3 regions of the Kitasatospora sp. NPDC002227 genome follow, and region 1 is predicted to be linked to each of the others. Evidence: riboswitches for the same ligand, from Rfam matches in the RefSeq annotation. Region 1 holds a riboswitch; each other region holds the start of a gene.

Region 1 (10,167 bases):
GGCGCCCTCGGTGAGCCGCGGCTCCTGGGCGTGCTGGGCGACCACGCCGTCCACGCTCTTGGCGAACTCCAGCGCGGCGCGCATCAGCGCGGCGTCGTCCACGCACTTGCCGTCGTCGGAGAAGACCGTCACGGCCGCCTCGGACCGGTGCATGGCGGCCAGCTGGGCGAGCTCCTTCCCCTCCAGACCGACGGTGACGGCACCGACCGGGTGCACGTCGCAGTAGCCCGACTCCCGGCCGAGCCGCCGGACCTGCTCGACCACGGCGGCGTTGTCGGCGACCGGGGTGGTGTTGGCCATCGCGTGCACGGCGGTGAACCCGCCCTTGGCGGCGGCCTGGGTGCCGGTGAGGACGGTCTCGGCGTCCTCCTTGCCGGGCTCGCGCAGGTGGGTGTGCAGGTCGACCAGGCCGGGCAGGGCGATCAGACCGTGCGCGTCGATCTCGATGTCTGCCTCGGCGCTCAGGCCGGCGCCGATCTGCTCGATGACGCCGCCGTCGATCAGGATGTCCTGCGGGGCGCCGCCGAGGAGCTGGGCGTTGCGGATCAGGTAGCTGCTCACAGCGAGGTCTCCGGGAGGGGGTTGGTGCGGGAGGAAAGGGCGCAGGGGGCGGAGCTCAACTGCGCGGCTCGGCGGCCAGGGCCTGCGAGGAGCGGGCCGCGTAGTCGCGGTCGCCGACCAGGACGGCGTCGCGGCCGTCGATGTCGGCCAGGCGCACCTGGACGGCCTCGCGGAGCGAGGTGGGGAGGTTCTTGCCCACGTAGTCGGCCCGGATCGGCAGCTCGCGGTGGCCCCGGTCGACCAGCACGGCCAGCTGCACGGCGCGCGGGCGGCCGATGTCGCTGAGGGCGTCCAGGGCGGCGCGGATGGTGCGCCCGGAGAAGAGCACGTCGTCCACCAGCACGACCAGCTTGCCCTCGATCCCGCCGGGCGGGACTTCGGTGTGCTCCATGGCGCGGGCGGGCTTGAGCTGGAGGTCGTCCCGGTACATCGTGATGTCGAGGGTGCCCAGCGGGATGTCGCGGCCGGTGATCTGCGCGAGCTTGTCGTGCAGGCGGCGGGCGAGGTGGACACCGCGGGTGTGGATACCGAGGAGGACGACGTCCTCCGCGCCCTTGGCGCGTTCCACGATCTCGTGCGCGATCCGGGTGATCACCCGGGCGACGTCGGTCGCGTCCAGTACCTGGCGCGGCGGACGCGGGTCGTCAGCGCGTGGAGTCATACCTGTGGTCATGCCGAAGCCGACCTCCTTCCCCGCCTCACGGGACGGGCCTTAAAGGATGTCTGGGGGACGCCCCCGGCGCACCGGAAGCTTCCGCACATCCTAACAGTGCGTCTCCGTCGAGTTGCGTTCGCACGACTGCACCATTCGGCTTGACGCAACTACCTCACTCTACGTAACCTCACAGTGAGTTACGAGACGGCCGTCCGACCCACCGGTAGCACGGCAGGCGGCGGTCCACCCGACCACCGGGCTCGTGGCCCACTCAACGCGAAGCAATCTCGTCCGGGGAGACCAATGTCCAGCGACTACGCGAAGCAACTCGGGGGCAAGCTCCGAGCGATCCGCACACAGCAGGGTCTCTCCCTGCACGGCGTCGAGGAGAAGTCCCAGGGTCGCTGGAAGGCCGTCGTCGTCGGCTCCTACGAGCGTGGCGACCGTGCGGTCACGGTGCAGCGGCTTGCCGAGCTCGCGGAGTTCTACGGCGTCCCGGTCCAGGAGCTGCTGCCCGGCGGCACCCCGGGCGGTGCGGCCGAGCCGCCGCCGCGCCTGGTGCTCGACCTGGAGAGACTGACCCAGGTCCCCTCCGAGAAGGCCGGCCCGCTGCAGCGCTACGCGGCGACCATCCAGAGCCAGCGCGGCGACTACAACGGCAAGGTCCTCTCCATCCGCCAGGACGACCTGCGCACCCTCGCCGTGATCTACGACCAGTCGCCCTCGATCCTCACCGAGCAGCTGATCAGCTGGGGCGTCCTCAACCCGGACGCCCGCCGCGCGGTGCGCGACGAAGACGCGAGCTGAACCTTCCGCAGAAACGTTCAGCTCATCAGGGGCGCGGGGAACTGCGCTGCCAACCAAGCACCTCCGTGCACGGTTGCGCGCGCCGTTCCCCGCGCCCCCAGTGGTTTCAGCACACAGTTCCGAGCGGAAACCCCGGAGCGGCCAGCTCCGTCACCGCCGGCGTGTAGTCGTACCCCCCGCTCTGCCAGGCCCAGGCCACCTGCCGGTACTCCCCGCAGGAGCTCCCGCCGCCCTGCGTACCGGTGAGCACCGCCAGCCCCGGCAGCTCGCGGGCCAGGCCCGCACAGAGCACGGCACATACCAGGTCCAGGTCCTCGTCGTTCAGCCGCACCACCCCGTCCTCCCAGTGCAGCACCCGGGCCTGCGCCTCCAGCCGCCCGCCCGGCGCCTCCACCACGCACCGGAAGGTGAACGCCCCGTACCCGGCCCCCACCAGCATCCGCCGGAAGATCTCCGCCCCCTGCTGGTACGCCTGCCGGACGTCCTGCGGCTGCCGCTCCTGCGCCCCGCCGAGCAGCCCGCCCTCGAGCAGCAGGTCGGCGTGGAGCAGCGTGAGCCCGTTCTCCCGGGCCCGGACCAGCCGGGGCACGAAGTCCCCGGCCAGCTCCTCGCCCTGGTACGGCAGCAGCTGGGTCTGCAGCGCCGGGTTGACCAGGTAACGGTCCCGCGCGGCCGGCTCGGCCGGGTCGAGTCCGTGCAGCAGGCAGAACTCCGCGAAGTCCTGCGGATGGAACATCCGCGCCTGCACCACCCCGAACGTCCGCTCCGCCTCGGCGAGCAGCACGGCGGTGTCCAGCAGGTAGCTGTCGTAGTCCGCCGCGTCGGTCAGCGTCCAGGCCCGGGCCCGCTCGAAGTCCTCCGCGCTGGTCAGGATGCCGGTCAGGAAGGCCTGGTCCTCGCGTCGACGGGCACCGGCGGGGCCGGCGCAGCGGGTGGTACGGGGGTTGCGGCCGTTGCGGGGCATCGGTGGCTCCTGGTGCTGGAGGTGGTACGGGGGGCGGCTGCGCCGCTGCCCCCTTCCTCCCCAGTCCACCGCCTCGCACACGCACCTGATGTCACAGCTGGGTAACCGAGGGTGACGAACAGCTGCCCGAGGGCGGGTCAGCCGCGCGGCGCCCGGGCCAGCTGGCGGGACTGCGCGACCAGGCGGCCGGTGGAGTCCCAGATCTCCGCGTCCTCCTCGAAGTACCCGTCAGCGAGGTTGCGGGTGGCGTGGCTGACGAGCAGCCAGCCCGGCGCGGGCTTGGCCCGCAGATGGACCGTCAGCTCGATGGTCGGCGCCCAGCCGGGCAGGCCGAGGTCGAAGGTGACCGGCGGGAGCGCGTCGGCGACCAGGAGCAGGCTGAGCGGGTCGGGCTCGCGCCCGTCGGCCAGCTTGAACCAGCCCTGGATGCGGCCCTCGCCCGAGGGCGCGCCGAGCGCCCAGCCGACGGTGGCCGGGTCGAGCCGCAGGTCGAAGCGCTCGAGCAGGGCGGCCTGCTCGATGAACTGCTTGGGCGCGTGCTCGACGCCGATGCACTGCTCCGGCAGCGGCATCTTCGGCGGGGTGGCGCTGGTGCGGATCTCGCCGCCTCGGCCGGCCAGGTCGCCGTAGGTGGCCAGCACCCGCAGCCGCTCCTCGCCGCCCTGGCGCAGCACTGCGGTGCCGGTCGACAGGCTCTTGCCGGTGCGCACCAGCTCGGTCTCCACGGTGGCCGGGCCGGCCACCGAGGCGGAGAGGTAGTAGCCGCTGATCGAGACCGGGTCGGGGTGCCCGTCCTCGCCGTGCCGCTGCGAGAGCGCATGGCCGGCCACCGCGAGCAGCAGCCCGCCGTTGATGCCGCCGCCGATCTGCCAGCCCGGGTCGAGCTCACCCTCGAAGTGCCCCGGCGCGGTCGGGGTGAGGGCAATGCCCCGGTCGAACTCGCTGCGGATCACGGTGGTCATGGGTGGTACGCCCTTCGCTCCAGGGATGTTACCGGTCGGTAGCCAACATACGCCAGCACCTTCCCAACCGGAACACACAGCCGGAACACGCGGCTGGAGCACAGCTGGAACACGCGAAGGCCGCCGGACCGAGCGGTCCGGCGGCCTTCGACGAAGGAGGGGCGTTCAGGCCCGGCGGATGGAGGGCTTGAGCTCCATGAACCGCGCCAGCAGGCCGTTGACGAAGGCCGGGGAGTCGTCCGTGGAGAACTCCTTGGCGATCTCGACGGCCTCGTCCAGGACGACCGCGTCCGGCGTGCCGTCCTCCCAGATCAGCTCGTACGCGCCCAGGCGCAGCACGTTCCGGTCCACGATCGGCATCCGGTCCAGCGTCCAGCCGACCGCGTACTGCGCGATGAGCTCGTCGATCCGACGCGCGTGCTGGCAATAGCCCTCGATCAGCTGCATGGTGTACTCGCCCACCTGCGGCGTGCCCTCGTCCGGCTTCGGGTCGCGCGCGCGGCCCACCCAGTCAGCGAGTACCCGCTGCGGGTCGACGTTACGGTGGTCGGCCTCGAAGAGGATCTGGAAGGCCCGGGTACGAGCCTTGCTACGTGCGGATGACACGATTACTTGACCCGGCCCAGGTAGCTGCCGTCGCGGGTGTCGACCTTGATCTTCTCGCCGGTGACGATGAAGAGCGGGACGGCGATCTCGGCGCCGGTCTCCAGGGTGGCCGGCTTGGAGCCACCGGTGGAGCGGTCGCCCTGGACACCCGGCTCGGTGTGGGAGATGACCAGCTCGACGGAGGCCGGGAGCTCGATGTAGATGGCGGCGCCCTCGTACATCGCGACCAGGGCCTCGAAGCCCTCGAGGAGGTACTTGGCGGCGTCGCCGACGACGGCGGGCTCGATCGTGATCTGGTCGTAGGTGTCCGTGTCCATGAACACGAAGTTCTCGCCGTCCTTGTAGGAGAACTGCATCCCACGCTTGTCGACGTTCGCGGTCTCGACCTTGGTGCCGGCGTTGAAGGTCTTGTCGACCACCTTGCCGGTCAGGACCTCCTTGAGCTTCGTGCGCACGAAGGCCGGGCCCTTACCGGGCTTGACGTGCTGGAACTCGACGACGGACCACAGCTTGCCGCCCTCCAGCTTGAGGACCATGCCGTTCTTGAGATCGTTCGTGGAAGCCACGGGCGCACTTACTCCTGGATATAGCTGTCAAGGAACCAAGGGGTTGCGGCCTGCTCCCCGCCGGGGCGGTTCACAGGGCGAGGAGCTCCTTGGTGGTAATGGTGAGCAGCTCGGGCCCGCCCTCTTCGAGAGGGCGCACCACGAGGGTGTCCTCGATCCGGACCCCGCCCTTGCCCGGGATGTGCACCCCGGGGCCGACGGTTACCGGCACGCGATTGTCCAGTTTACCCATGTCCGCGGGCCCCAGACGCGGCGCCTCCCGGATCTCGAGCCCGATCCCGTGGCCGAGTGGGTGTACGGAGCTCTCGCCATGGCCCGCGGCCTGGAGGATCTCGCGGGCCGCCTGGTCCGGCGCGTGCTGCGCGACCCCGGGGCCGAGCGCCTCGCGGGCGGCCCGCTGGGCCCGGAACACCAGCCGGTGCAGTTCGACCTGCCAGGGCGCGGGGGCCGCGCCGATCACGAAGGTGCGCGCGGTGGAGACGCCGTAGCCCCGGTACTGCGCGCCGAGCACCACGGTCAGGAAGTCGCCCTCCTCCACCCGGCGGTCGGTCGGCTGGTGGGCCTCCTGGCCGGAGTGGCTGCCGGTGCCGACCGAGACCGGGAAGGCCGCCCGGTCGGCGCCGTGGTCGATCATCCGGCGCTCCAGCTCCATCGCCAGGTGCCGCTCGGTGCGGCCGACCAGGATCGACTCCAGGAGCTCGCTCAGCGCCTGGTCGGCGATCTCCGCCGCGATCCGCAGATCGGCGATCTCGTGCTCGTCCTTGACCACCCGCAGCCGCTCGACGGCCGCCCCGAGGTCCTTCAACCGGACCCCTTCGGCCAGCCCGGCCACCTGCCGGTGCCGCAGCACGGTGAGGTCGTGCTCCTCCACCGCGAGGTCGCGCACCCCCAGCCGGGCGGCCGCCTCGGCGGCGGCCAGCGCGGTGTCCTGCCCGCCGCCCACCGGCAGCCGGGAGGCGTCCGGGTCGACCAGGTGCTCCCCGGTGTCGTCCGGCGGCAGGTCGTCGGGCAGGGCGAGCAGGGCGCGCTCCCTGGTCAGCAGCAGCGTGGCACCGCAGGGGGCGCAGCCGGTGAGGTAGCGGACGTTGGCGGCACGCGTGATCAGCGAGGCGTCCGCCCCGAGGGCACTGCAGTGCTCGCGCAGCCGCTCACGCCGGACCGCGTACGCATCAGCCATGCTCCCGAGCGTACGGAGGGTGGCGGCACCCCGCCTGTCAGGCGCGTCCCTCCTTGGCCTTGGCGGACCACCGGTGGTCGACCTTGGCCAGCTTCCAGTACCCGATCGCGATCGCCCAGACCACCACGAACAGGCCGACGATCGCGAAGCCCACGTTGTCCAGGCTCAGCTCGGAGATCCAACCCGTCACCGGGTCGGTCAGGTCGAACTTGTCGTGCGCCACGGTGACCAGTTCGATGGTGCCGATCACGAAGGCCACCGCGATGGAGAGGCCGGTGATGGTGAGGTTGTAGTAGACCTTGCGGACGGGGTTGGAGAAGGCCCACTGGTAGGCGAAGTTCATGAACGTGCCGTCCAGGGTGTCGAACAGGCTCATCCCCGAGGCGAACAGCAGCGGCAGGCAGACGATCGCGTACCAGGGCAGCCCGGCGGCGGCGCCCGAACCGGCCATCACCATCAGGGTCACCTCGGTCGCGGTGTCGAAGCCGAGGCCGAGCAGCATCCCGACGGGGTACATCTGGCCCGGGCGGGTGATCGAGCGGGTGGCGCGGCCGAGGATACGGTTCATGAAGCCGCGCGAGTTGAGGTGGCGCTCCAGCTCGGTCTCGTCGTACTCGCCGGACCGCATCGCGCGGTAGACCCGCAGGATGCCGGTCAGCGCGGCCAGGTTGAGCGCGGCGATCAGGTAGAGGAAGGCACCGGAGGTGGTGGTGCCGATCATCCCGAGCACCTTGTGGGTGGTGGACTCGTCGTCCATCAGGGTGCCCGCGAGCGCGGCGCCGCCGGCGACCAGACCGGCCATCACCACGACCATGCTGGAGTGGCCGAGGGCGAACCAGAAGCCGACCGAGACCGGGCGCTTGCCGTCGGCCATCAGCTTTCTGGTGGTGTTGTCGATCACGGCTATGTGGTCGGCGTCGAAGGCGTGCCGCATGCCCAGGGTGTAGGCCGTGATGCCGAGGCCGACGCCGAAGACCTGGGTGCCGACCTTGTAGTTGGCCGGGACGACCAGGAAGAACAGGGTGCCGAAGGCGGCCACGTGCATGGCCAGGATGACCAGCATCAGGCCCGTGGTACGGACGGTGTCCTCACGCTTCCAGCGGAAGCCGGTCTCGGTGGGCGCCGCCGTCGGGGCAGCACTGATTTCAGGCAGGGTCATCTGCGGTCACGCTCCAGCACCTCGTGGATCAACTCGTGAAGTGCCGTGGCCGGTCTCCTGGCTTACGGGTCGACGCACCCGCACCTGGCCTTCCCGGACGGTTGGCGTCCAGTGGCCTCCGTGCTGTTCGCACGGAGACGGTGCGGGTACTACCCGATCACAGTGGCGAGGGCCGCTCCGGACTGGGACCTTGATGGTCCGTCACCGGTCTTCCCGAGCACCACGGCGTGGAACACCGTAGGGGTGACCCGCCACCACCTGCAAGCCTGCACACCTGCGCAGGTGTTGCAGATCACCTGCCCCGGCGTGCGCCGGGCGCTGGGGTCCGTCCGGCGGGACACGTCGGATGGCGTGCCCCGGCGGCGACCGCCCGGCGGGACCCGCCGGACAGACCCCGGATGAGAGAATCTCCGGCATGCACCTCGTCCCCGCCGACCGCGCGAACCACCGGACCATCGACGGCCACCGCGTCTGCGAGGCCATCGCCGCCATCGGTGATGCCGAGCACGTCCAAGCCTGGGCCGAACGCTTCTCCCTGCTGGCCGATCCCGGGCGCCTCTCGCTGCTCCTCGCCCTGCACGAGACCGGCCCGCTGGCCGTCTCCGACCTCGCCGTCGCCACCGGCATGAAGGACCCGGCCGTCTCCCAGGCCCTGCGCCTGCTCCGCGCCGGCGGTCTGGTCACCGGCGACCGGGACGGCCGGATCGTCCGCTACCGCCTGATCGACCCGGCCGTCGCCGAGGTGCTCGCCCACGGCGTCCTCGGCTACCGGGAATGAATGTTCATTCCAGCCGACGCCGGGGTCCTCGCCCCCGGCGCCCCGGCTGCTGGGAATGAACATTCATTCCGCCCGTCGCCAAGGCCCTCGCCCGCACGGCACCCCGGGCCATCCGGAATGAACATTCATTCCGCCATTCCACCCGACGCTAAATGCTTCGTCAGACCACCCGCCCGCTCCGTACGGTGATCCGATGCAGACCGTTGAGCTGACCTGCGATCCCGTGTTCGACGCCGCCGTCCGTGAGGTCTGGCAGCAGCTGGACGAAGGCGGCGTGGCCAGCCTGGCCCGGAACACCCACCCGACCCACCGGCCGCACCTGACCCTCGCCGCCTGCGGGAGCGTCCCGGTGGCCGCGCTGGCCCGGGTGGACGAGCTGATCGCGGAGGCCCTGCCGCTGCCGGTGCGGCTCACCGGGCTGCTCTCGTTCAGCGCGCGCAGCCGCCGCCGGGTGCTGTCCTGGTCGGTCGTGCCCGGTTACGAGCTGGTGCGCCTGCACCACCGGATCTGGCAGGAGCTGGCCGAGGCCGCCCAGCCCGGCTCAGCCCAGCCCAGCCCCTACTACCTGCCCGGCCGCTGGTCCCCGCACCTGGGCCTCACCCGGCGGCTCGAACCCGCCGAGCTCGCCCTGGCCCACCACCTGCTGGGCCGGCTGCCCGACCTCACCGGCAGCTTCGACGCCGCCCGCAGCTACGACACCTGCACCGGCCTCACCACGCCGCTGGGCGCGGCGCCGCCAGCAGTCCGTCCAGCGAGCGCTTGAACGCCGCCACAAAAGCCTTCCGAGTCCCGTCCCCCACCAGCTCCAGCGACAGGTACGGGTTGAGGTCCTCCAGCTCCACCAGCAGCAGCTCGCCCTCCCGCGTGCGGCAGGCGTCGACCCGCTGGATGCCGTGCGACAGCCCGTTCCACGCCACGAACCGGCGGGCGAAGGCGAGGTCGGCGCCCGTCGGCGCGTACGGCTCCAGCCGCCAGCGGGCCTCCTGGTCCGGGGCGTACAGGGCGTACTGGAACTCCTGGTCCACGAAGTAGAACGAGACCTCGTACGTGAAGTCGATCCTCGGCTGCACCAGCATCCCGGTCACCTCCCGGGCGCCCTTCGCGACCACCTCCAGGCCGATCGAGTCGGCCCCCTGCACCGGCTTCACCACGTACTCGGGCACCTCCGGCAGGCCCGCCCAGCTGCCCTCGGCGGTCGGGATCACCGGGTACCCGGCGGCGGTGAGCTCGAGCAGGTACCGCTTGCCCGCCATGTCGGCCTTGCCGTCCAGCGGGTTGTAGACGCGTATCCGCTCCCGGCGGGCCCGCGCCACGAACTCCACGTACGCCGCCCGGTGGTGCAGCACCGGCCCGCTGTTGCGGATCACCACCGCGTCCGCCCCGGCCATCCGCCCGGCCACCTCCGTCGGGTGGCAGGGCTCGACCGTGAAGTCGGCGCGCAGCTGCTCGATCAGCCACCGGTCCTCGGCACCGTAGTCACGGCCCTTGGCGGGGTAGTCGAAGTCGGTGACGTACAGCAGGCTGGCTCGTGACATGCGTGGACCCTAACGCTGCTGGCAGCGGGGGCACCAGAACAGATTCCGGGCCGCGTGCTCCTCCGTCCGGACCTCGGTGCCGCAGACCAGGCAGGGCATGGCGGCCCGGCGGTAAACGTAGACCTCGCCGCCGTGGTCGTCCACCCGGGGCGGGCGGCCCATCGCCTCGGGGGTGTGCTCGGGGCGGACGGTGTCGATCCGGCCGGCGCCGACGCCGTCGTGCATCAGGTCGACCAAGTCGCTCCAGATCGCCTTCCACTCCGCCTCGGTGATCCGGCGGCCGGGCCGGTGCGGGGCGATGCCCAGGCGGAACAGCACCTCGGCGCGGTAGACGTTGCCGACCCCGGCCAGGATCTTCTGGTCCATCAGCAGGGCGGCGATCGTGGTGGAGCTGCGC
Region 2 (10,167 bases), on a different contig from region 1:
ACCCGACCACCGGCACGGCTACCGGCGGACGACTACGGCAGGGACGGAACGTGAGGATCTTCCACCGCACACGGCACCGGCCGTCGGCCACCTGGCGGCAGACGACCGACCGCGCCTTCACGCTGATCGGTGACGGCCGCTACGAGGACGCCGGGGCGCTGCTCGTGATGGCCGCGGACCTGGAGCCCTGGCTCTCCGACTCCTGGTTCAACCTGGCCCTGCTGCACAAGTTCCGCCGGGACTGGGACCAGGCCCGTACCGCCGGGCTGCGGGCCGTCGCGCTGCTCGACCGCGAGCACGGCGCCCCGGACTGGTGGAACCTCGGCATCACCGCGACCGCGCTGCAGGACTGGGCGCTGGCCCGGCGGGCCTGGCAGGCCTTCGGGCTGAAGCTCCCGCCCGGCCCGCCCGCCGGGCCGGTCGAGCTTGACCTCGGCACCACGCCGGTGCGGCTCTCCCCGGACGGCGAGTCCGAGGTGGTCTGGGGCAGACGCCTGGACCCGGCCCGGATCGAGGTGCTCTCCATCCCGCTGCCCTCCTCCGGCCGCCGCTGGGGCGAGGTGGTGCTGCACGACGGCGCCCCGCACGGCGAGCGGGTGGCCGACGGGGTCGCCTACCCCGTCTTCGACGAGATCGAGCTGTGGGCGCCCTCGCCGGTGCCCACCTACGTGGTGCTGCTGCAGGCCGCCACGGCGGGGGACCGGGACGCGCTGGAGCGCCTGGTGGCGGACGCCGGGTACGCGGCGGAGGACTGGACGGCCTCGGTGCGGCTGCTCTGCCGGGCCTGCTCGGAGAGCCGGATGGCCACCGACGACGGCAACACCGCGCACCACGACCCGCACGACGACGGCGACGCCGCGCACCCCGGCCACCTGAGCCACCTGAGCGGCAGCAGCGGGCTGTCCTGGCTGGCCGAGCGGGAGTGCGGGATCGCCGCGCCGGCCTCGCTGGTGCGGACCCTGCTCGACCGCTGGGTCACCCTCTCCCCGGCCACCCGGGCCTACCGGGACTTGGAAGAGGTGTGCTGAAGTAAGGGCCGGTGATCGTCCTGGGGCCGTACCCTTGAGCGGTACATCTCGGAGACGTCAGGAAAGCGAACACCAACGATGGCCGACCAGCACACCCACGACCACGACCACGACGGGCACGACCACTCGGACCACGAGCACGAGACCGGCGAGCAGAAGGTCGTCGGCGAGCTGCCGGACCTCTCGAAGGGCACCGCCCGCCCGATCACGGTGGTCGGCAACCCCGTCCTGCACCGCGAGTGCCAGACCGTCACCGTCTTCGACGAGGCGCTCTCCGAGCTGATCGACGACATGTTCCAGTCGATGTACGCCGCCGAGGGCGTGGGCCTCGCGGCCAACCAGATCGGCGTGGACGCCAAGGTCTTCGTCTACGACTGCCCGGACGACGACAACGTCCGCCACATCGGCCACGTGATCAACCCGGTGCTCGAGCCCTTCCCGGCCGACCGCCGCCGCCAGCTGGACGACGGCAACGAGGGCTGCCTCTCCGTCCCCACCGCCTACGCCGAGCTCCCCCGCCCGGACTACGCCGCCGTCACCGGCGTCGACAAGCACGGCAACCCGGTCCGCGTCGAGGGCACCGGCTTCTTCGCCCGCTGCCTCCAGCACGAGACCGACCACCTCTTCGGCTTCCTCTACATCGACAAGCTCTCCAAGCGCGACCGCAAGGACGCCCTGAAGCAGATGGCCGAGGGCACCGCGAAGTACGCCACCGTCCCGAACGCCTGACGGTACGACGAAAGGGGGGCCCGGTTCGGGCCCCCCTTTCGCACGGGCGCTCTAGAAGTCGTCGTCGAAGGCGACGGAGCCCTCGACGGCCACCTGGTAGGCGGAGACGCGGCGCTCGAAGAAGTTGGTCAGCTCCTGGACGTTCTGGAGCTCCATGAAGCCGAACGGGTTGGTCGAGCCGTAGCGGATCGGCATCCCGAGGCGGGCCAGGCGCTGGTCGGCGACGGCCTGGAGGTACTCGCGCATGGACGCGGTGTTCATGCCGGGCAGGCCCTCACCGCACAGGTCCTGGGCGAACTGGAGCTCGGCCTCGACGGCCTCCTCCAGCATCTCGGTGACCTGCTTGGCCATCTCCTCGTCGAAGAGGTCCGGCTCCTCCTCGCGGACGGTGTCCACGACGGAGAAGGCGAAGTCCATGTGCATGGACTCGTCCCGGAAGACCCAGTTGGTACCGGTGGCCAGGCCGTGCAGCAGGCCGCGCGAGCGGAACCAGTACACGTAGGCGAAGGCGCCGTAGAAGAACAGGCCCTCGACGCAGGCGGCGAAGCAGATCAGGTTGAGCAGGAACGCGCGCCGGTCGTCCTTCGACTGCAGCGAGTCGAGGTGGTCGACGGCGTTCATGTACTTGAAGCAGAACTGCGCCTTCTGGTGGATGGAGGGGATGTTCTCCACCGCCGCGAAGGCCGCCGCGCGGTCGTCCGGGTCGGGCAGGTAGGTGTCGAGCAGCGTCAGGTAGAACTGGACGTGCACGGCCTCCTCGAACAGCTGCCGGGACAGGTAGAGCCGGGCCTCGGGCGAGTTGATGTGCTTGTAGAGGCTCAGCACCACGTTGTTGGCGACGATCGAGTCACCGGTCGCGAAGAAGGCGACCAGCCGGCCGATCATGTGCCGCTCGCCCTCGCTGAGCTTGGCGAGGTCGGCGACGTCGGAGTGCAGGTCCACCTCCTCGACGGTCCAGGTGTTCTTGATCGCGTCACGGTACCGGTCGTAGAACGACGGGTAGCGCATCGGGCGCAGGGTCAGCTCGAAACCGGGGTCGAGCAGCATCTTGCGGTCGTCGTTCGGCATTACTGGCAGGCCTCGCAGGACTCGGGGTTCTCCAGGGAGCAGGCGAGCGCTGCCTCCTCCTCCGGGGTCATGGTCGGGGTGTTGACCGGCACGGGCGCGGCGGCGCGGGCGGTGCCCGAGGCGGCCTGGGCGATCCGGGTGGCCGGGCGCGAGCGCAGGTAGTAGGTGGTCTTCAGACCGACCTTCCAGGCGTACGCGTACATCGAGCTGAGCTTGCCGATGGTCGGGGCGGCCATGAAGAGGTTGAGCGACTGGCTCTGGTCGATGTACGGCTGCCGGGCGGCGGCCAGGTCGATCAGGGCGCGCTGCGGCAGCTCCCAGGCGGTGCGGTAGAGCGAGCGGACCTCGGCGGGCAGCCAGTTGAGGTCCTGGACCGAGCCGTTGGAGTCGCGCAGCGCGTCGCGGGTCTGCGCGTCCCAGACGCCCAGCTCCTTGAGCTCGGCGACCAGGTACGGGTTGACCTGGAGGAACTCGCCGGAGAGGGTCTCGCGCTTGAACAGGTTGGAGACCTGCGGCTCGATGCACTCGTACACACCGGCGATCGAGGCGATCGTCGCGGTCGGCGCGATGGCGAGCAGCAGGGAGTTGCGCAGGCCGGTCTCGGCGATCTTCGTGCGCAGGGCGTCCCAGCGGTCGGCCCAGGCCGGAGCGGTGTCGAAGTGGTCGATGTGCAGCTGGCCGCGGGCGGCGCGGGTCTCGGCGTAGGCCGGGTGCTGCCCGAACTGCTCGGCGAGCTCGCTGGAGCGCTCGTAGGCGGTCAGCATGATGCGCTCGGCGATCAGGGTGGAGAGCTGCTTGGCCTCGGCGGAGTCGAAGTCCAGGCGGAGCTTGAAGAAGACGTCCTGCAGGCCCATCACGCCCAGGCCCACCGGGCGCCAGCGCGAGTTGGACGCGCCGGCCTCGGGGGTCGGGTAGAAGTTGATGTCCACCACGCGGTCGAGGAAGGTGACGGCGGTGCGGACGGTGGCGTCCAGGCGCTCCCAGTCCATCGCGCCCAGCAGGTCGGCGGCGGTGGCGCCGGCGGCGACGTGGGCGCCGAGGTTGACCGAGCCGAGGTTGCAGACGGCCGTCTCGGAGTCGTCGGTGACCTCGAGGATCTCGGTGCACAGGTTGGAGGAGTGCACGGTGCGGCCGGGCACGGCGGTCTGGTTGGCGGCGCGGTTGGAGGCGTCCTTGAAGGTCATCCAGCCGTTGCCGGTCTGCGCCAGGGTGCGCATCATCCGGGCGTACAGGGTCTGCGCCGGGATGGTGCGGACGGCCTTGCCCTCGGCCTCTGCCTTCAGGTACGCGGCGTCGAAGTCGGCGCCCCAGAGGTCGACCAGCTCGGGCACGTCGGCCGGGGAGAACAGCGACCAGTCGGTGTTGGCGTTCACGCGGCGCATGAACTCGTCCGGGATCCAGTGGGCGAGGTTCAGGTTGTGGGTGCGCCGCGCCTCCTCGCCCGTGTTGTCGCGCAGCTCGAGGAACTCCTCGATGTCCGCGTGCCAGGTCTCCAGGTAGACGCAGGCCGCGCCCTTGCGGCGGCCGCCCTGGTTGACGGCGGCGACCGAGGAGTCGAGGGTGCGCAGGAACGGCACGATGCCGTTGGACTTGCCGTTGGTGCCGCGGATCAGCGAGCCGCGCGAGCGGATGCGGCTGTAGGACAGGCCGATGCCGCCGGCGTGCTTGGACAGGCGGGCGATCTGCGCGTAGCGCGAGTAGATCGAGTCCAGGTTGTCCAGCGGGGAGTCCAGCAGGTAGCAGCTGGACATCTGCGGGTGCTTGGTGCCGGAGTTGAACAGCGTCGGCGAGGAGGGCAGGTAGGAGAGCGCGCTCATCAGCGCGTACAGCTCGGCGACCTCGCGGACGGCCGTCTCGGAGTCGCCGACGGCCAGGCCCGAGGCGACGCGGAGCAGGAAGTGCTGCGGGGTCTCGATCACCTTGCGGGTGATCGGGTGGCGCAGCAGGTAGCGGGACTGCACGGTGCGCAGGCCGAAGTACTCGAAGCGGTCGTCGCCCCGCTGGTCGATCAGCTCGTCCAGGCTGTCGGCGTGCTTGGCGACGAAGGCGGCGGTGGTGTCGCCGATCAGGCCCTCGGCGTGGCCGACGGCGATCGAGGCGGAGAAGGAGACGGCGCCCTGGCTCACGGCCTCGTCGGCGATCTCCAGGGCGAGCAGGCGGGCGGCCAGCTTCGAGTACTGCGGGTCCTCGGCGATCATCGAGGCGGCGGCCTCGACGGCCAGAGAGCGCAGCTCGGCGAAGTCGGAGCCCGCGTGGCGGCCGCGCAGGGCGGCGGCGGCGACGTGGCCGGGGTCCACCTGGGGGAGGTCGACACTGCGGTCGGTCAGCAGCCGCAGGAGCGCAGCACCGGGGTCGGTCTGGTCGTGATCGGCGGAACCCTGGGACGGCAGGGCAACTGCTGCGATGGTCAAGGCGCTCTCCTGGCGGCGGCGGAACGACGTGGTCGCCAGGGCCGCCTGGGCACAGGGGAACGCGGCGCGGCGCGCTCGTTCGAGCGCGCGCGTTTCAGACCCCCCGGCCCGCCCGCGAGGCCCGGACGTGACTCAGTGCTGCAAGGCGCCTGCGGGGAAGCCGTGTGCACACCGTCGGCAGGTCATCGGACTTACGGCGCGCCCGTAGGGGTGCGCAGCTCACCGCTGCGGGGCAGTCCCGGACTTTCACTGGGTTCCCCTGCTTCGACAGCGAGAGTGAGCATACATGTTGTGGCGGAGGTCGGATGCGACCCCAGATGTAGTGCCGCGTGTCGTGGTCGGCTGGTAGCTCGGAGCCACCGTACGGCCCGTCAGATCACCGGATCGTCGAAGGTCAGACCGTACGTGAGCAGGTCGATCCCGGGGCGCGGGGCCCAGTCCCGCTCGGGGGTCCGGCGGAAGCCGACCCGCTCGTAGAGCCGGTGTGCGGCCGTCATCGAGGGCCGGGTGGAGAAGGCCATGGCGGTCAGTCCGAGCTCCCGGGAGCGGGCGATCGAGGCCCGGACCAGGGCCTCGCCGACGCCTCTCCCGCGGGCCGCCGAGCCCACCGCGAGCATCCGGATCTCGCCCTCGTGCGGCTCGGCGATGTCCGCCCATTCGGTGCCGCCGGAGGCGAAGGTCACACAGCCGAGCACGTGGCCGGCGCCGTCGACGGCGACGAACAGCTCGGCCTCCGCGAGGCGGCGGCGGGCGTCCCGGAGGAGCTCGACGTACGGGCTGTCGGGGTCGGTGTGGCCATCGCCGACGAACGCCTCGACGGTGACGGCTCCGGCGCCCTCGAGGTCCTCCTCGCGGGCCGGGCGGATGACGATGTCCATCCGGACATTGTGCCCGAAGATGTGTTCGACTCCGTCGGGTAGCCCGTCGGGCGGTGCCGGTTGTCCCGGCCGAGCCGGGCCAGGCGGTCGACGTCGCGGCCGACCAGGGTGCCGAGGAGGCCGAAGCCGGCGAGGACGGCGAGCAGGGGCAGGAACTGCGTGATCGAGGTCATGCCTCCAGCCTCGTCCGTGGCGCGGATCCGGACGAGTGGCAGGAATGACCGATTGCATCGATATCCTGCCAGTGGCATCCTGGGCCCATGCCGAACCCCCCGCTGAACCCCGCGCTGAAGAACGTGGTCGCCGTGGTGCTCGAGCCGGTGCACCCCTTCGAGCTGGGGGTGGCCTGCGAGGTCTTCGGCCTGGACCGCAGCGACGACGGGCTGCCGGTGTACGACTTCGCGCTCGCCTCCGACCGGCCCGGGCTGCTGCGCACCCACGCCGGCTTCAGCGTGGACGTGCCGTACGGGGTCGAGCGCCTCGCCGAGGCCGATCTGGTCATCGCCGCCGCCACCGGCATCCGGGAGAGCTACCCCGAGCCGCTCCTGGCGGCCCTGCGGGCCGTGGTGGCGCGCGGCTCCCGGGTGCTGTCGATCTGCAACGGCTCCTACCTGCTCGGCGCCGCCGGGCTGCTCGACGGGCGCCGCTCCACCACGCACTGGCGGCACGCCGACAGGATGGCCGCGCTGTACCCCGCCACCACGGTCGAGCCGGACGTGCTCTACGTGGACGAGGACCCGGTCATCACCTCCGCCGGGACGGCGGCCGGGATCGACGCCTGCCTGCACCTGGTGCGCAAGCTGCAGGGGGCCGAGGTGGCCCGGGGGATCGCCCGGCGGATGGTGGTGGCCCCGCACCGGGACGGCGGGCAGGCCCAGTTCGTAGCCCGCCCGCTGCCGGAGTGCTCGGCGGACTCGCTGGGCGGCCTGCTCGAGTGGCTGCGCCACCACCTGGACGAGGAGCTGACGGTGGACCAGCTCGCCGCCCGGGCGCACATGTCCCCCCGGACCTTCGCCCGGCGCTTCCAGCAGGAGACCGGCACCACCCCGCACCGCTGGCTCACCAACCAGCGCCTGCTGCACGCCCAGCGCCTCCTCGAGGGCACCACCGAGCCGGTCGACTCGGTCGCCGCCCGCAGCGGCTTCGGCAACGCCGCCACCCTGCGCCACCACTTCACCCGCTGGCTCGGCACCACCCCCCAGGCCTACCGCCGCACCTTCGGGACGGCGTCCTAGAGGTGGTCCACGGCGTTCCACTGCTCGGGGCCCAGGCGGGTGCCGTCGGAGCGCCAGAGGCTGGTGGAGCAGTTGCGGACGGGCGGCAGGGCGAGGAGCTCGGGCTCGGTGAGGCGGTCGAGGACGTAGCGGAGCATCAGGACCGGGCAGTCGTGGGAGACGATCAGGACGGGGTGGCCGGCCTCCTCCTCGCAGATGTCGCGCAGGCAGCTGCGCACCCGCAGGGCGACGTCCAGGAAGGACTCGCCACCGGGCGGGCGGTAGTAGAGCTCGCCCATCTTGCGGCGCCGGGCGGCCTCGGCGGGGTGCTCCTTCTCGATCGCGGCCTGGGTGAGCATCTCCAGGACGCCGAGCTCTCTGTCCCGCAGCCGTTCGTCGAAGCGGACCGGCAGGCCGACCGGGACGGCGCCGAGCCCGGAGGCCTGGGCCAGGGCGGTGCGGGCGGTGTCGGCGGTGCGCAGGTACGGCGAGCACCAGACCGAGCGCGGCCGGTCGGCGGGCGGCAGGGCGGCCCACCACTCGCCGAGCCGCTGGGCCTGGCTGCGGCCCTGCAGGGAGAGCGGGATGTCGGCGTCCCGGCAGGTGATCGGCACCGTCAGGGCCCCCGTCTCGGCGGCGAGCGCGAACTCGACGTTGGCCGTGCTCTCGCCGTGCCGGGTGGCGATCAGCACCGAGGGCAGCGGACGGGCCGGCCCGGGCCGGTGGCCGTTGAGGGCGGGGGCGGTGTCGACGACGGTCTGCGGTTCTGCCATGGCTGGTCTCTCCCCGTTGGTCGGTGCCCGGGCCGGGCGGTACCCGGGCCGGGTGTTGCCCGGGCCGGGCGGCAACCGGACTGGGTGGCGTACGAAAAGATGATCGCGCCGCCTCCTCCAGTGTTGAGGGAGGAGACGGCGCGATCACAGGGCGCGCGCGGGGGCGGGGGAGTGCGCCCGGGTGGCGTCGGGTGGCGCGGGAGCCGGCCCGGCCCCGGCGTCAGTGCGCTATGGCGGGCGCGGGGGCGTCCTTGACGGCCTGGTCGTCGTAGTCGGCGGTGTAGTCCGCCCGGGTGGTCTCGTCGGGGCCCTCGGGGGCCTTGGCCGCCTTCAGGACCAGCGTCAGGACCACGGCGACGGCGAGGTTGAGCGCGAAGGCGGTGACGCCGATGTACCCGATCTCGCCGATGACGGGGATCTTGGTGCTGTTGCCGCCGAAGTGCTTGGTGGCGGGCGAGGCGATGTTGTACGCCTGCCAGGTGCCGTACGCCATGCCGACCGCCCAGCCGGCCAGCAGGGCCCAGCGGTGGAACCAGCGGGTGAACAGGCCGCCGACGATCGTGACGAAGGTCTGCAGGATCCACAGGCCGCCGAGCAGCTGGAAGTTGATGGCGACCTGCTTGTCCATGCTGAGCACGAAGACCAGCGCGCCGACCTTCACCAGCAGCGAGGCGAGCTTGGCGACCTTGGTCTCCTGCTCCGGCGTGGCGTCCGGCTTCAGGAACTCCTTGTAGATGTTGCGGGTGAAGAGGTTCGCCGCGGCGATCGACATGATGGCGGCCGGCACCAGGGCGCCGATCCCGATCGCGGCGAAGGCCACACCGGTGAACCAGTCCGGGAAGAGGCTGTCGAACAGCTGCGGCACCGCCAGCTGGGCGTTGTAGCCCTTGACGCCCTTGCCGACCCCGGCCGCGATCGCCATGAAGCCGAGCAGCGCGAGCAGGCCGAGCATCAGCGAGTAGGCGGGCAGGATCGCCATGTTGCGGCGCACGGTGTTGCGGGACTTGGCGGCCAGCACGCCGGTGACGGTGTGCGGGTACATGAACAGCGCCATGGCCGAGCCGAGCCCGAGGGTGGCGTACGTCCACTGCGCCGAGGGGCCCGTCACCATCGAGCCGACCGGCTTGTGGGTGGCCGGGTTGAGCGCGCTGAACTTGGCCGCCGCGCTGTCGAAGATGTGGCCGTAGCCGCCGAGCCGCAGCGGGATGTAGATCACCGCGACGATGATCACGATGTAGACCAGGGTGTCCTTGACGAACGCGATCAGCGCGGGCGCCCGCAGGCCGGAGGAGTAGGTGTAGGCCGCGAGCACGGCGAAGGCCAGGAAGAGCGGCAGGTCCTTGACGAACCAGTTGGCGTTCTCACCGCCGCCGACCCCGAGGGTGTCGAGCACCGCCTGGATGCCGACCAGCTGGAGCGCGATGTACGGCATGGTGGCCAGGATGCCGGTGAGCGCCACGGCCAGCGAGAGGCCCTTGGAGCCGTACCGCCCGCGCACGAAGTCGGCCGGGGTGACGTAGCCGCGCACCCGGGCCACCGACCAGAGCCGGGGCAGGAAGAGGAAGACCAGCGGGTACGCGATGATCGTGTACGGCACCGCGAAGAAGCCGGCCGCACCGCCCGCGTAGACCGCCGCCGGGACGGCGATGAAGGTGTACGCGGTGTAGAGGTCGCCGCCGAGCAGGAACCAGGTCACCCAGGTGCCGAAGCTGCGGCCGCCGAGCCCCCACTCGTCCAGGTGCAGGGCGTTGTCCGCCTTGCGCCAGCGGGCGGCGAAGAAGCCCATCACGGTGACGAGCAGGAAGAAGAGGATGAACACCACCAGGGCGGTGACGTTGACGCCGTGCCTCACTGGTCGTCACCCGCCTTCGCGGCCTTGCGGTTCTTCTCGTCCCGGTTCAGCAGGAGGTAGGCGGCGCAGGTGAAGACCGCGGAGAGCGGGATCCACATGATCTGGTACCAGTAGAAGAACGGCACCCCGCCGATCTTCGGCTCCAGCTTGGCGTAGGAGGAGACCCAGAGCAGGGCGACCACCGGCACGGCCAGGCTGATCACCGCCAGGACGC
Region 3 (10,167 bases), on a different contig from region 1:
CAGATCGCGGGGGCCGTGGCCCGCCGCATCGTGCCGTACATGGCCGCCGGGACCAAGGTCGAGCAGGGCGAGCGGGTCGGTCTGATCCGCTTCGGCTCCCGCGTCGACACCTACCTCCCGCCCGGCGTCGAGGTCGGCGTCGAGGTGGGCCAGAAGACCACCGCCGGGGTGACGCGCCTTGACCGTGACTGATCCTGAGACGCTCGTCGGCCTGGGCGAGGACGAGGAGACGGACCTGCGCCGCCGCCGCTGGGCGCGCGACCGCGAGCTCCGCGCTCCCCGTTCGCCCCAGCACCTCTCCACCGCCGACTTCCTGACCCTGGGGAACGCCGTCTGCGGCTTCCTGGCGATCTACTCGATCACCACCGGGGTCCTGATGCCGCACCTCACCGGGGAGACCTCCTCGCCGAACCGCAACAGCGCCGCCACCGCGGTGACGCTGCTGCTGATCGGTTCGATGTGCGACCTCTTCGACGGGCTGGTGGCGCGCAAGCTGCGCTCCTCCGCCCTGGGCGCGGAGCTGGACAACCTCGCCGACCTGATCAGCTTCGGGATCGCGCCGGCGTACTTCGTGGCCGTCTGGGGCATCGTCTCCCCCGACAGCAACCAGCAGCTGTCGGCGTTCATCGCCCTGACGGTGCTGCTGGCGGTCGTACTCCGTCTCGCCCGCTTCTCGGCGGTCAAGATGCGGCCGGGGGTCTTCCAGGGCATGCCGTGCCCGATGGGGGCCATGACGGTCATCGCGATCGTGCTGCTCGACCCGCCGATGCTGATCGGGCTGGCGATGATCTTCGGGGTGGCCTACCTGATGGTGAGCCGGATCGAGTACCCGAAGCCGCAGGGCCTGCTGGCCACCGCCACGCTGTGCTGGATCGTCGTCTCGATCGGCTGCCTGGCGGCCTGGGCGGCCGGGCTGCCGGGCGGTGACACGCTGATGCACATCGGTGCGATCGCGCAGATCACGCTGGCCGCGATGGCTCCGCTGCTGGTCATCCGCCGCAAGGTGGGGCAGAAGGTCGGGGACGTGCGGGCGCGCCGCGCGGAGTCGCGCGGCTGCTAGTCGCTTGGACGCGAGAAGGGCCCCATTCCGGGTGAACCGGAGTGGGGCCCTTCTGCTTACTGATGCCGCTGATAGTGCAACTGACTGCTGTGCCCTCAGTGACGCGAGGTGGGTGGCTGGCCGCGCCGTTCCCCGCGCCCCTGGATAGTGCAACTTACGCGCCACCTCGATGGACGCTGAAAGCGCTGCGCCTCGCCGCCCGGGCCACGGCCGGGTCGGGGTGGACGGAGCTGACGGCCGTCAGGACGGATGCGGCGCGGGGGTGGCCGGACTGGCGGGCCCGGTTGAAGAGGCGGACGGGCTCGCCGGCGGAGGCGCCCTCGACGTGGCCGACCAGCAGTTCCGTTTCGCCGTGGTCGAGGACGGCCGCGGCGGTGTCCACCCAGAGCCAGGCGGCGTCCTCGGCGGTCAGGACGTCGGAGGGCGAGATGCCCTCCTCCTCGGACTGCTCGGCCAGCCAGAGCAGGGCGTAGGGGCGCAGGACGGGGATCTCGACGGCCGCCCGGACGGCCTGCTCGGCGGTGCCGCCGGCGACCCGCAGGGCCTCGAAGGCGAGGCCGCGGCGCAGGGCGTCCTCGCCCTGGGCGGCGTCGAGCAGCTCGGCCACGGCGCGGTCCACCGGGCGGGCGGCGACCCAGGCGCGGTACTCGGCCCGGGCCGGGCCCGGGGTGTAGCGGGCGCAGGCGTCCAGGAGCTCCAGGGCGCTCTGCTCGATGTGGCCGGCCGCCGTCTGGGCGACGGTGCAGATCTCCTCCAGCTTGGCCCGCACGGCCCAGTGGCCCAGCGGGGAGAGCTCGGCGGCCTCGTCCCGGCGGACCACGGCGCCGACGGCCGCCAGGCCGTCCAGCATCCAGTCCAGGACGGCCGCCACGTCGGCGACGGCCGGCGGGGTGTCGACCTGCGGCTCGCGGCAGGTGCCGCGCACGGCGGAGACGGCCGAGGCGGCGTGCGGCACGGGCGAGAGCACCGCGGCGCCGGTGCCGGCGCCGTGGCGGCGCTCGTCCAGGCCCCGGCGGAGCAGCTCGAGCAGCTCGCTGTCGGCCACCGGGCCGGCCACCAGGTGCAGGAAGGAGAGCAGCTGCGGCGCCTGGTCCACGGCCTGCCCGGCGAGCACGGCGAAGACGCCGCGCAGCGGGGCGGGCGGGACGGGGGCGAGCAGCGTCCAGGCGTCGAAGAGTGCGGACCAGCCGCGGACCACGGCCTCGTCGTCGTGCTCCCAGGCGTGCAGGCGCCAGCCGGGGGCGGCGCCGCCGTCCCGGGCCTCCACCAGGCCGACCAGCAGGGCCTGGCCCCACGCCTTGGCGGCGGCGCCGACGGTCATGGCGAGGGCGCGCCCGGCCGCGCGGGCGTCCTCGGGGAGCAGTTCGCCCCGCTTGTCCACGCGCTCCAGCTCGCCCGCCCAGCGGGCGATCCTGACGGCGTCGGCGAGCATCCGCCGGGCCAGCGGAGCGAGCTCCGCGGGGGCGGGGAAGCCGTCCGGCACCGGCACCCGGCCGCGGCCGGGCTTGGCGGGCGTGCGGCGACGGGCCGGGCCGTCGGCCTGGCGGGGGCCGTCGGCACGGCGGGCCGCTCCGGGGAGACGGGTCACCGTCGCACCCGTACCGATCGTCGGCTGGAGCGGGGCATCACGGTCGCGCGGGTTCCGAGACGTCACGCCGTGCAGTCTTCCCCGTGCACCGGCCTTCTGTCACATCCGCCAACCGGCTTCTTTCGGCGCCAAGGCCGAACTGCCGCCGGAGATCGGGCAACACAGCGCAAACCGGGCCCTTGGCTGCCATGTCCACGCCATGAGCTGGTCAGGTTCTCGGTCAGGGCAGCGGGGTTCAGAGCAGCGGGGTGAGGAAGCGGCGCAGGGCCTCGGCGTACGCGTCGGGGTCGGCGTTCCAGAGGGCGGCGTGTTCGGCGTCCGGGACGGGGTGCAGGCTGACGAGCTCCTGGCGGTGGTGGGCGAGGGCGGCGGCGGCCTCGTACGGTGCGGAGGCGTCGGCCGGGCTGTGCAGCAGCAGAGTGGGGACGGTCAGGTCGGCGCCCGAGGCGAGGCGGGCGAAGCCGGCCAGGTCGACCCCGGTGCGGCCCTGGGCCGCGAGGGCGCCGAGCTCGGCGAGGGCGGCGGGCACCCCGGACCGGACAGCGTCCCGGCGGATGCTCGCGGACGGGTCGAGCACCGGCGAGTCGAGGACCAGGCCGGCGATCTTGTCCCGCCAGTCGGAGCGGGCCGCCGTCTGCAGCGCCATGGTCGCGCCCAGCGACCAGCCGTACAGCACGACCCGCCCGGCGCCGCTGTCCAGCGCGAGCCGCAGCGCCGCCTCGACGTCCCGCCACTCGGTCTCACCGAAGTGGCTCAGGCCGTCCGGGGAGGCCGGGGCGCCCTCGTCACCCCGGTAGGTGACGGTGAGGGTCGGCAGGCGCAGCGAGGCGAGGGTGGGGAGGGCCGGGAGGGCCTGCTCACGGCCCGCTCCCGGGCCGTGGACCAGGATCACCCAGGTGCCGCGTACGCCGGGCGTGAGCCAGGCCGGGAGCGGGCCGAGCTCGCCCACGGCGGTGGTCTCGGCGAAGTCCATCGCGAGCGCGGAGGTGGGGTCGCCGAGGAGCACCCGCGGGGTCATCCGCAGCTCCGTGCCGACGGCCAGGGTGCCGGCGTCGGCGCGCTCGAGGCGGCGGGTGACGCCCGCGGCGTCCGAGGCGAGGATCCCGCCGACCACGGCGTGGCCGTCCTCGCCCCACTCCAGCGCGTACCGCCCCGGGCGGGCGGAGTCGGGCGTCCGGGTCAGCGTCACGCGGCCCGGGCCCAGGGCCCGGACCTTCAGCACGGCGGGCGGGCGGACGGACTCCTGCTGGGCGGCGGCCGGGTTGACGGCCCCCTCGGAGAGCTTGCGGCCGAGCAGCAGGATCCCTGCTCCGGCGCCGGCGGCGGCGATGAAGGCGGCGGATTGCCAGCGCATGACGCTCCCTGGGAGTCGCTGGTGACGGACCGTTCGCACTCCATCCCACTACCGGGGGCCGGGGCCCGCCAGCCGGGGCGGCTGTTCAGGGGCCCGCCGGAGCCTCAGACCGGGATGTCGGTGTCGTGGCCCGCGAGGAGCTGCCAGAAGCGGTCGGGGAGCGGGGTGGTGGGGGCGGCGGCGGGGGTGCCCCAGGAGAGCGGGACCTGGTACTCGGACTGGAGGGCGGTCAGGACGGCGGTGAGGGCGGAGCGGGGGGCCGGGACCAGGCGGGCGAGGGGCCCCAGCTGGGCCTGCCAGCGGCCGTCGATGCTGCTGCGCAGGCACTGCTCGAACTCGTCCTGACGTCCGGTCACCCGGACCAGGCTCCGCAGGCCGATCCCGAGCACGTGGGCCAGGGTGTGGGTCTGCTCCTCGTCGCCGGACCAGCGGCCGATGGTCTCGGCCTTCGCGTAGGCCGCGAGCGAGAGCCCGAGCCGCTGGGCCGCCTGCTCCTGGGTGTACTCGCGGGCCACCCGGAAGTCCCGCAGGGTGGCCGGGGCTGCGCCCATCAGCTGGGCGGGCGGGCACCACAGGGCCCGCGCCAGCGCGACGAACTCCTCCTCGCTGGGCCGCAGCTCGCCGTTCTCCCAGCCGAGCACGTGCCCCGGCAGCAGCCGCACCCCGTGCGCCGCCATCCCCTCCGCCACCTGCCCCGGGGTGAGGCCTAGGCCGGCCCGGTGGGCCCGGGCGGCGGCCGGGGAGAAGGGGACGGGCGTGGGGGTGGCAGGAGGAAGCGGTCTGCGTCGCATACCTGGTGACCGTACGGGGGCCCCGCACGGCTCCCACAGCCGCTGAACACACGAACCCCGGCCCGCCGGGGCCCACCCGCCCCTGGCTGATCGCACAACCCTCGAGGGCCGAGCGGGCTCCGGTCTCGGAGATACTGACGGGTCATCGTCCGGCCCGCCGGGTGACCCAGCCCACCGTGACGGTTTGTTGACTCCCGGTCCGGGCGCGTGGTGGGATCTTTCAGCCAAACGGAGGCAAGGAGAGGAAGCCGGTGCGAGTCCGGCGCGGTCCCGCCACTGTCACCGGGCGCACGCGGAAGCGGCCCGGGAGCCAGGAGACTCTCACCTCCGGTTTCGTCGAGCCAGGGCGCGGACCCTGAGTGAGGACACCCGTCACCGTGGCGTACCTACCGCCGACCCCTCCCGCTGTGCGGTGCGCGCGTTGAGGCGGGGCACCGCCTTCGCGCTCGGCAGTGTGGTGGGGTACCTCGCCGACGTCCGTTTCGCCGACCCCAGGCGTGGCCACCCGGTGGCCGTCTTCGGCTCCGCCGCGCACCGGCTCGAGCAGGCCCTCTGGCGTGACCACCGCGGTGTGGGCGCCCTGCACACCGCCGTCTGCGTGGGCGGCGTCGCGGCCGGGGCCGCGCTGGCCGAGCGGGCGCTCGGGCGCCGGAAGGCCGGCCGCGCGCTGTTCGCCGCCGCCGCGACCTGGACGGTGCTCGGCGGCACCTCGCTGACCCGGGAGGCCCGGACCATCGGCGGCCACCTGCGCGCGGGCGACCTGACCGCCGCCCGGGAGCGCCTGCCGCACCTGTGCGGGCGGGACCCGAGCGGCCTGGACGAGGCGCAGATCGCGCGGGCCGTGGTCGAGTCGGTCGCGGAGAACACCGCCGACGCCGTGGTCAACGCGCTGATCTGGGGCGCGCTGGCCGGGGCGCCCGGCCTGCTGGCCTTCCGGGCCGTCAACACGCTGGACGCGATGGTCGGCCACCGCTCCCCCCGCCACCTGCGCTTCGGCTGGGCCGCCGCCCGCCTGGACGACGTGGCCGGCTGGCCCGGCGCCCGGCTCACCGCGCTGCTCGCCTGCGCCGCCGCGCCTTCGCCGGGCACCGCCTGGAAGGTCTGGCGCCGGGACGGCTCCTCCCACCCGAGCCCCAACGCCGGCCAGGCCGAGTCGGCCTTCGCGGGCGCGCTGGGCGTCCGCCTCGGCGGCACCCTGCAGTACGGCGAACGCGTGGAGCACCGGCCGGTGCTCGGCGGGGAGCTGCGGCCGGTGACGGTGGACGACGTGGAGCGGGCCTGTCAGCTCTCCCGCCGGGTGGGGGCGCTGGCGCTCGGTGTGACGGCGGTGGCTGCCGCGATGCTTAGGAGGAACAAGGGATGAGCGGCGCACTGCTGGTGGCGGGGACGACCTCGGACGCCGGGAAGAGCGTGGTGACGGCGGGCATCTGCCGCTGGCTGGCCCGGCAGGGGGTGCGGGTCGCGCCGTTCAAGGCGCAGAACATGTCGCTCAACTCCTTCGTGACGGCCGACGGCGCCGAGATCGGCCGCGCCCAGGCGATGCAGGCGGCGGCGGCCCGGATCGAGCCCGAGGCGGCGATGAACCCGGTGCTGCTCAAGCCCGGGGCGGACGGCCGCAGCCAGGTGGTGCTGCTCGGCAAGGCCGTCGCCGAGGTCGGCGCGCTGGACTACCGCGAGCGCAAGCCCGTCCTGCTCGAGCGCGCCCTGGAGTGCCTGGCCGACCTGCGGTCCCGGTACGAGGTGGTGGTCTGCGAGGGCGCCGGCTCCCCCGCCGAGATCAACCTGCGGGACCGGGACATCGCCAACATGGGCCTGGCGGTCGCCGCGAAGCTGCCCGTGGTGGTGGTCGGGGACATCGACCGGGGCGGGGTCTTCGCCGCGATGTACGGCACCCTGGCGCTGCTCTCCCCCGAGGACCAGCGGCACGTGGCCGGCTGGTTCGTCAACAAGTTCCGGGGCGACACCCGGCTCTTGGCCCCCGGGCTCGACATGCTGCACCAGCTGACGGGCCGTCCGGTGATCGGCACCCTGCCGATGCTGTCGGGCCTGTGGCTGGACGCCGAGGACTCGCTCGACCTGACCACGGTGGTCGACCGGGGCCTGGTCCAGGGCCCGTTCGGCGCCGACGTGCTGCGGGTGGCCGTGGTGCGGCTGCCGAGGCTCTCCAACTTCACCGACCTGGACGCCCTGGCCCAGGAGCCCGGTGTGCTGCTGCGCTGGGCCACCCGGCCCGAGGAGCTGGCCGACGCCGACCTGGTCGTGCTGCCCGGCTCCCGGGCCACCGTGGCGGACCTGGCCTGGCTGCGCGAGCGCGGCCTGGAGGCGCCGCTGCTCGCCCGGGCCGCCGAGGGGCGGCCGGTGCTCGGGGTCTGCGGCGGGTACCAGATGCTGGCTCAGGAGATCGTGGACCAGGTCGAGTCCAAGGCCGGGCGGGTGCCCGGGCTCGGGCTGCTGCCGACCCGGGTCGAGTTCGGCCGGGAGAAGGTCCTCGCCCGGCCGGTCGGCGAGGCGTACGGCGAGCGGGTGGAGGGGTACGAGATCCACCACGGGGTGGTGGCCGTGGAGGGCGGTTCTCCGTTCCTGGACGGCTGCCGGGAGGGGGCGGTGTGGGGCACCACCTGGCACGGCGCGCTGGAGAACGACGGCTTCCGCCGGGCCTTCCTGCGCGAGGTCGCCGAGCTGGCCGGCCGGGCCTTCGTCCCCGCGCCGGACACCTGCTTCGCCGCCGCCCGCGAGGAGCGCCTGGACCGCCTCGGCGACCTGATCGAGGAGCACGCCGACACCGACGCGCTGTGGAAGCTGATCGAGGGCGGGGTGCCCGCCGAGGGGCTGCCGTTCGTACCGCCGGGCGCGCCCCGGCCTCAGGAGAGCTGAATGACTGACGTCCGATACCCGTTCACCGCGATCGTCGGCATGGCCGACCTGCGGCTCGGGCTGCTGCTCAACGCGGTCTCCCCCGCCGTGGGCGGGGTGCTGGTGCGCGGTGAGAAGGGCACCGCGAAGTCGACCATGGTGCGCGCGCTCGCCGGGCTGCTGCCCGAGATCGCGACCGTCACCGGCTGCCGGTTCGCCTGCGACCCCGCCGGGGCGGACCCGCAGTGCCCGGACGGGCCGCACGCCGCCGCCTCCGGCACCGACCGGCCGGCCCACCTGGTGGAGCTGCCGGTCGGCGTCACCGAGGACCGGATCGTCGGCTCGCTCGACCTGGAGCGGGCACTCGCCGAGGGCGTCAAGGCGTACGAGCCCGGGCTGCTCGCCAAGGCGCACCGGGGTGTGCTCTACATCGACGAGGTGAACCTGCTGCAGGACCACGTGGTGGACCTGCTGCTCGACGCCGCCGCTATGGGCCGCTCGTACGTCGAGCGCGAGGGCGTCTCGGTGCGGCACGCCGCGCGCTTCCTGCTGGTCGGCACCATGAACCCCGAGGAGGGCGAGCTGCGGCCTCAGCTGCTCGACCGCTTCGGCCTGACCGTCGAGATCGCCGCCACCCGGGAGCCGGGCGAGCGGGCCGAGGTGGTGCGGCGACGGCTCTCGTACGACGCCGACCCCGCTTCGTTCGCGGCCGCGTACCAGGCCGAGGAGGAGGCGCTGGCCGGGCGGATCACCACCGCTCGCGCGCTGCTGCCGCAGGTCGAGCTGACGGACCAGGCGCTGCGGCAGATCACCGCCGTCTGCGCGGCCTTCGAGGTGGACGGGCTGCGGGCGGACATCGTGATGGCCCGCACCGCCGTCGCGCTGGCCGCCTGGAACGGGCGGCTCGAGGTGCTCGAGGAGGACGTCCGCAAGGCCGCGCAGCTGGCGCTGCCGCACCGGCGGCGGCGCAACCCCTTCGACGCGCCAGGGCTGGACGAGGAGCAGCTGGACCGGACGCTGGCCGAGCACGCCGCTTCGGACGACTCCGCCGACGACGCGGCCCCGGAGGGCAGCGACCCTTTTGACCGAGCGGGGTCGGGGGAGGACGGCCCCGGCCCCGAAGGTCCTGACGGCCCGGAGGGCGGCGACGACGGCCCGGACGGTGGCCCGGACGGTGGCGGCGGCGGGGCTCCCGAGCCTTCGGCTCGCTCCGCGCCTGCCACACCCGAGGCCGGCCCGGAGGCTTCCGACGCTCCGCCGCCGGGCAGCGGTGCGCCCGCGCCCTCCGGGGGCCCGGTGGCGGCGGCCGGGGAGCCGTACCGGACCAGGCTGTTCAAGGTGCCCGGGACGGGCAAGGGTGCCCAGGGGCGCCGCTCCCCCGCCGAGACCGACGGCGGGCACACCATCCGCTCCCGGCGGCCGCAGGGCCTGCTGGCCCGGCTGCACCTGAGCGCGACGCTGCAGGCGGCCGCCCCGCACCAGGTGGCGCGCGGGCGGGCCTCGCGCGCCCTGGTGCTGCGCAAGGACGACTTCCGCGAGCAGGTGCGCCAGGGGCGGGAGTCGAACCTGGTGCTGTTCGTGGTGGACGCCTCCGGTTCGATGGCGGCCCGGCAGCGGATGACGGCCGTCAAGGGCGCCGTGCTCTCGCTGCTGATGGACGCCTACCAGCGCCGGGACAAGATCGGCCTGATCACCTTCCGCGGCTCGGGCGCCGAGCTGGCGCTGCCGCCGACCTCCTCGGTGGAGGTGGGCGCCGCCCGCCTGGAGCAGCTGCCGACCGGCGGCCGCACGCCGCTGGCCGCCGGTCTGCTGCGGGCCCATGAGGTGCTGCGGGTCGAGCGGATGCGGGACCCGCACCGCCGCCCGCTGCTTGTCGTGGTCACCGACGGCCGGGCCACCGGCGGCAAGGACGCGCTGGCCCGGGCCGGGCAGGCCGCCGGGCTGCTCGGCGCGCAGGGCATCGCCAGTGTGGTGCTCGACTGCGAGGCCGGGCCGGTCCGGCTCGGCCTGGCCCGCACCCTGGCGGGTCAACTCGGCGGCACCGCCGTCACCTTGGACGAGCTGCGCGCCGAGGGCGTGGCAGCACTGGTGCACGCGCACCGATCCGTTGGCAAGTTCGACCGAAAGGCTGCCTGAGCCATGCCGAAGGGCGTTCCCGAGTCCGTCCCCGACGACGGCCTGACCACCCGCCAGCGCCGTACCCTGCCGATCACCGCCGTGCACACCGGCCCCGGCAAGGGCAAGTCCACCGCCGCCTTCGGGATGGCGCTGCGGGCCTGGAACCAGGGCTGGTCCGTCGGGGTGTTCCAGTTCGTGAAGTCGGCCAAGTGGAAGGTCGGCGAGGAGAACGCGCTCAAGGTGCTCGGCGCGTCCGGCGAGGGCGGCAGCGTCGCCTGGCACAAGATGGGCGAGGGCTGGTCCTGGGTGCAGCGCTCCGCCGAGGCGGAGATCTCCAGCGAGGAGGCGGCCAAGGAGGGCTGGGAGCAGGTCAAGCGCGACCTCGCCGCCGAGACCTACCGCT

The links. A riboswitch is a leader RNA that binds a small molecule or an ion and turns the genes downstream of it on or off. The one in region 1 is predicted to bind cobalamin.
Region 2: another riboswitch for cobalamin. It lies ahead of ABT095_RS02080 (ribonucleoside-diphosphate reductase subunit alpha); the one in region 1 lies ahead of nicT (Nickel transporter NicT).
Region 3: another riboswitch for cobalamin. It lies ahead of ABT095_RS06545 (cobalamin biosynthesis protein); the one in region 1 lies ahead of nicT (Nickel transporter NicT).

The regions. Positions count from the first base shown of each region.
Region 1 covers NZ_JBEOWY010000034.1:19,270-29,436, reverse strand. The annotation lists gene ABT095_RS26205 (dihydroorotase) at 1-561, opposite strand, end outside; gene pyrR (bifunctional pyr operon transcriptional regulator/uracil phosphoribosyltransferase PyrR) at 617-1,222, opposite strand; gene bldD (transcriptional regulator BldD) at 1,520-2,023, shown strand; gene ABT095_RS26190 (DUF8829 domain-containing protein) at 2,130-2,987, opposite strand; gene ABT095_RS26185 (thioesterase family protein) at 3,125-3,949, opposite strand; gene nusB (transcription antitermination factor NusB) at 4,115-4,555, opposite strand; gene efp (elongation factor P) at 4,558-5,121, opposite strand; gene ABT095_RS26170 (aminopeptidase P family protein) at 5,192-6,298, opposite strand; gene nicT (Nickel transporter NicT) at 6,336-7,457, opposite strand; cobalamin riboswitch at 7,488-7,697, opposite strand; gene ABT095_RS26160 (ArsR/SmtB family transcription factor) at 7,873-8,235, shown strand; gene ABT095_RS26155 (2'-5' RNA ligase family protein) at 8,429-8,998, shown strand; gene ABT095_RS26150 (ATP-grasp domain-containing protein) at 8,946-9,770, opposite strand; gene ABT095_RS26145 (Fpg/Nei family DNA glycosylase) at 9,780-10,167, opposite strand, start outside.
Region 2 covers NZ_JBEOWY010000002.1:29,924-40,090, reverse strand. The annotation lists gene ABT095_RS02095 (tetratricopeptide repeat protein) at 51-1,028, shown strand; gene def (peptide deformylase) at 1,107-1,757, shown strand; gene ABT095_RS02085 (ribonucleotide-diphosphate reductase subunit beta) at 1,809-2,825, opposite strand; gene ABT095_RS02080 (ribonucleoside-diphosphate reductase subunit alpha) at 2,825-5,236, opposite strand; cobalamin riboswitch at 5,396-5,526, opposite strand; gene ABT095_RS02075 (GNAT family N-acetyltransferase) at 5,608-6,114, opposite strand; gene ABT095_RS02070 (hypothetical protein) at 6,168-6,335, shown strand; gene ABT095_RS02065 (helix-turn-helix domain-containing protein) at 6,375-7,349, shown strand; gene ABT095_RS02060 (histidine phosphatase family protein) at 7,346-8,101, opposite strand; gene mctP (monocarboxylate uptake permease MctP) at 8,322-9,953, opposite strand; gene ABT095_RS02050 (DUF3311 domain-containing protein) at 9,950-10,167, opposite strand, start outside.
Region 3 covers NZ_JBEOWY010000005.1:98,634-108,800, forward strand. The annotation lists gene ABT095_RS06520 (phosphatidylserine decarboxylase) at 1-192, shown strand, start outside; gene ABT095_RS06525 (CDP-alcohol phosphatidyltransferase family protein) at 179-1,060, shown strand; gene ABT095_RS06530 (hypothetical protein) at 1,215-2,714, opposite strand; gene ABT095_RS06535 (alpha/beta hydrolase family protein) at 2,884-4,002, opposite strand; gene ABT095_RS06540 (helix-turn-helix domain-containing protein) at 4,107-4,793, opposite strand; cobalamin riboswitch at 4,988-5,133, shown strand; gene ABT095_RS06545 (cobalamin biosynthesis protein) at 5,215-6,156, shown strand; gene ABT095_RS06550 (cobyric acid synthase) at 6,153-7,667, shown strand; gene ABT095_RS06555 (putative cobaltochelatase) at 7,668-9,782, shown strand; gene cobO (cob(I)yrinic acid a,c-diamide adenosyltransferase) at 9,786-10,167, shown strand, end outside.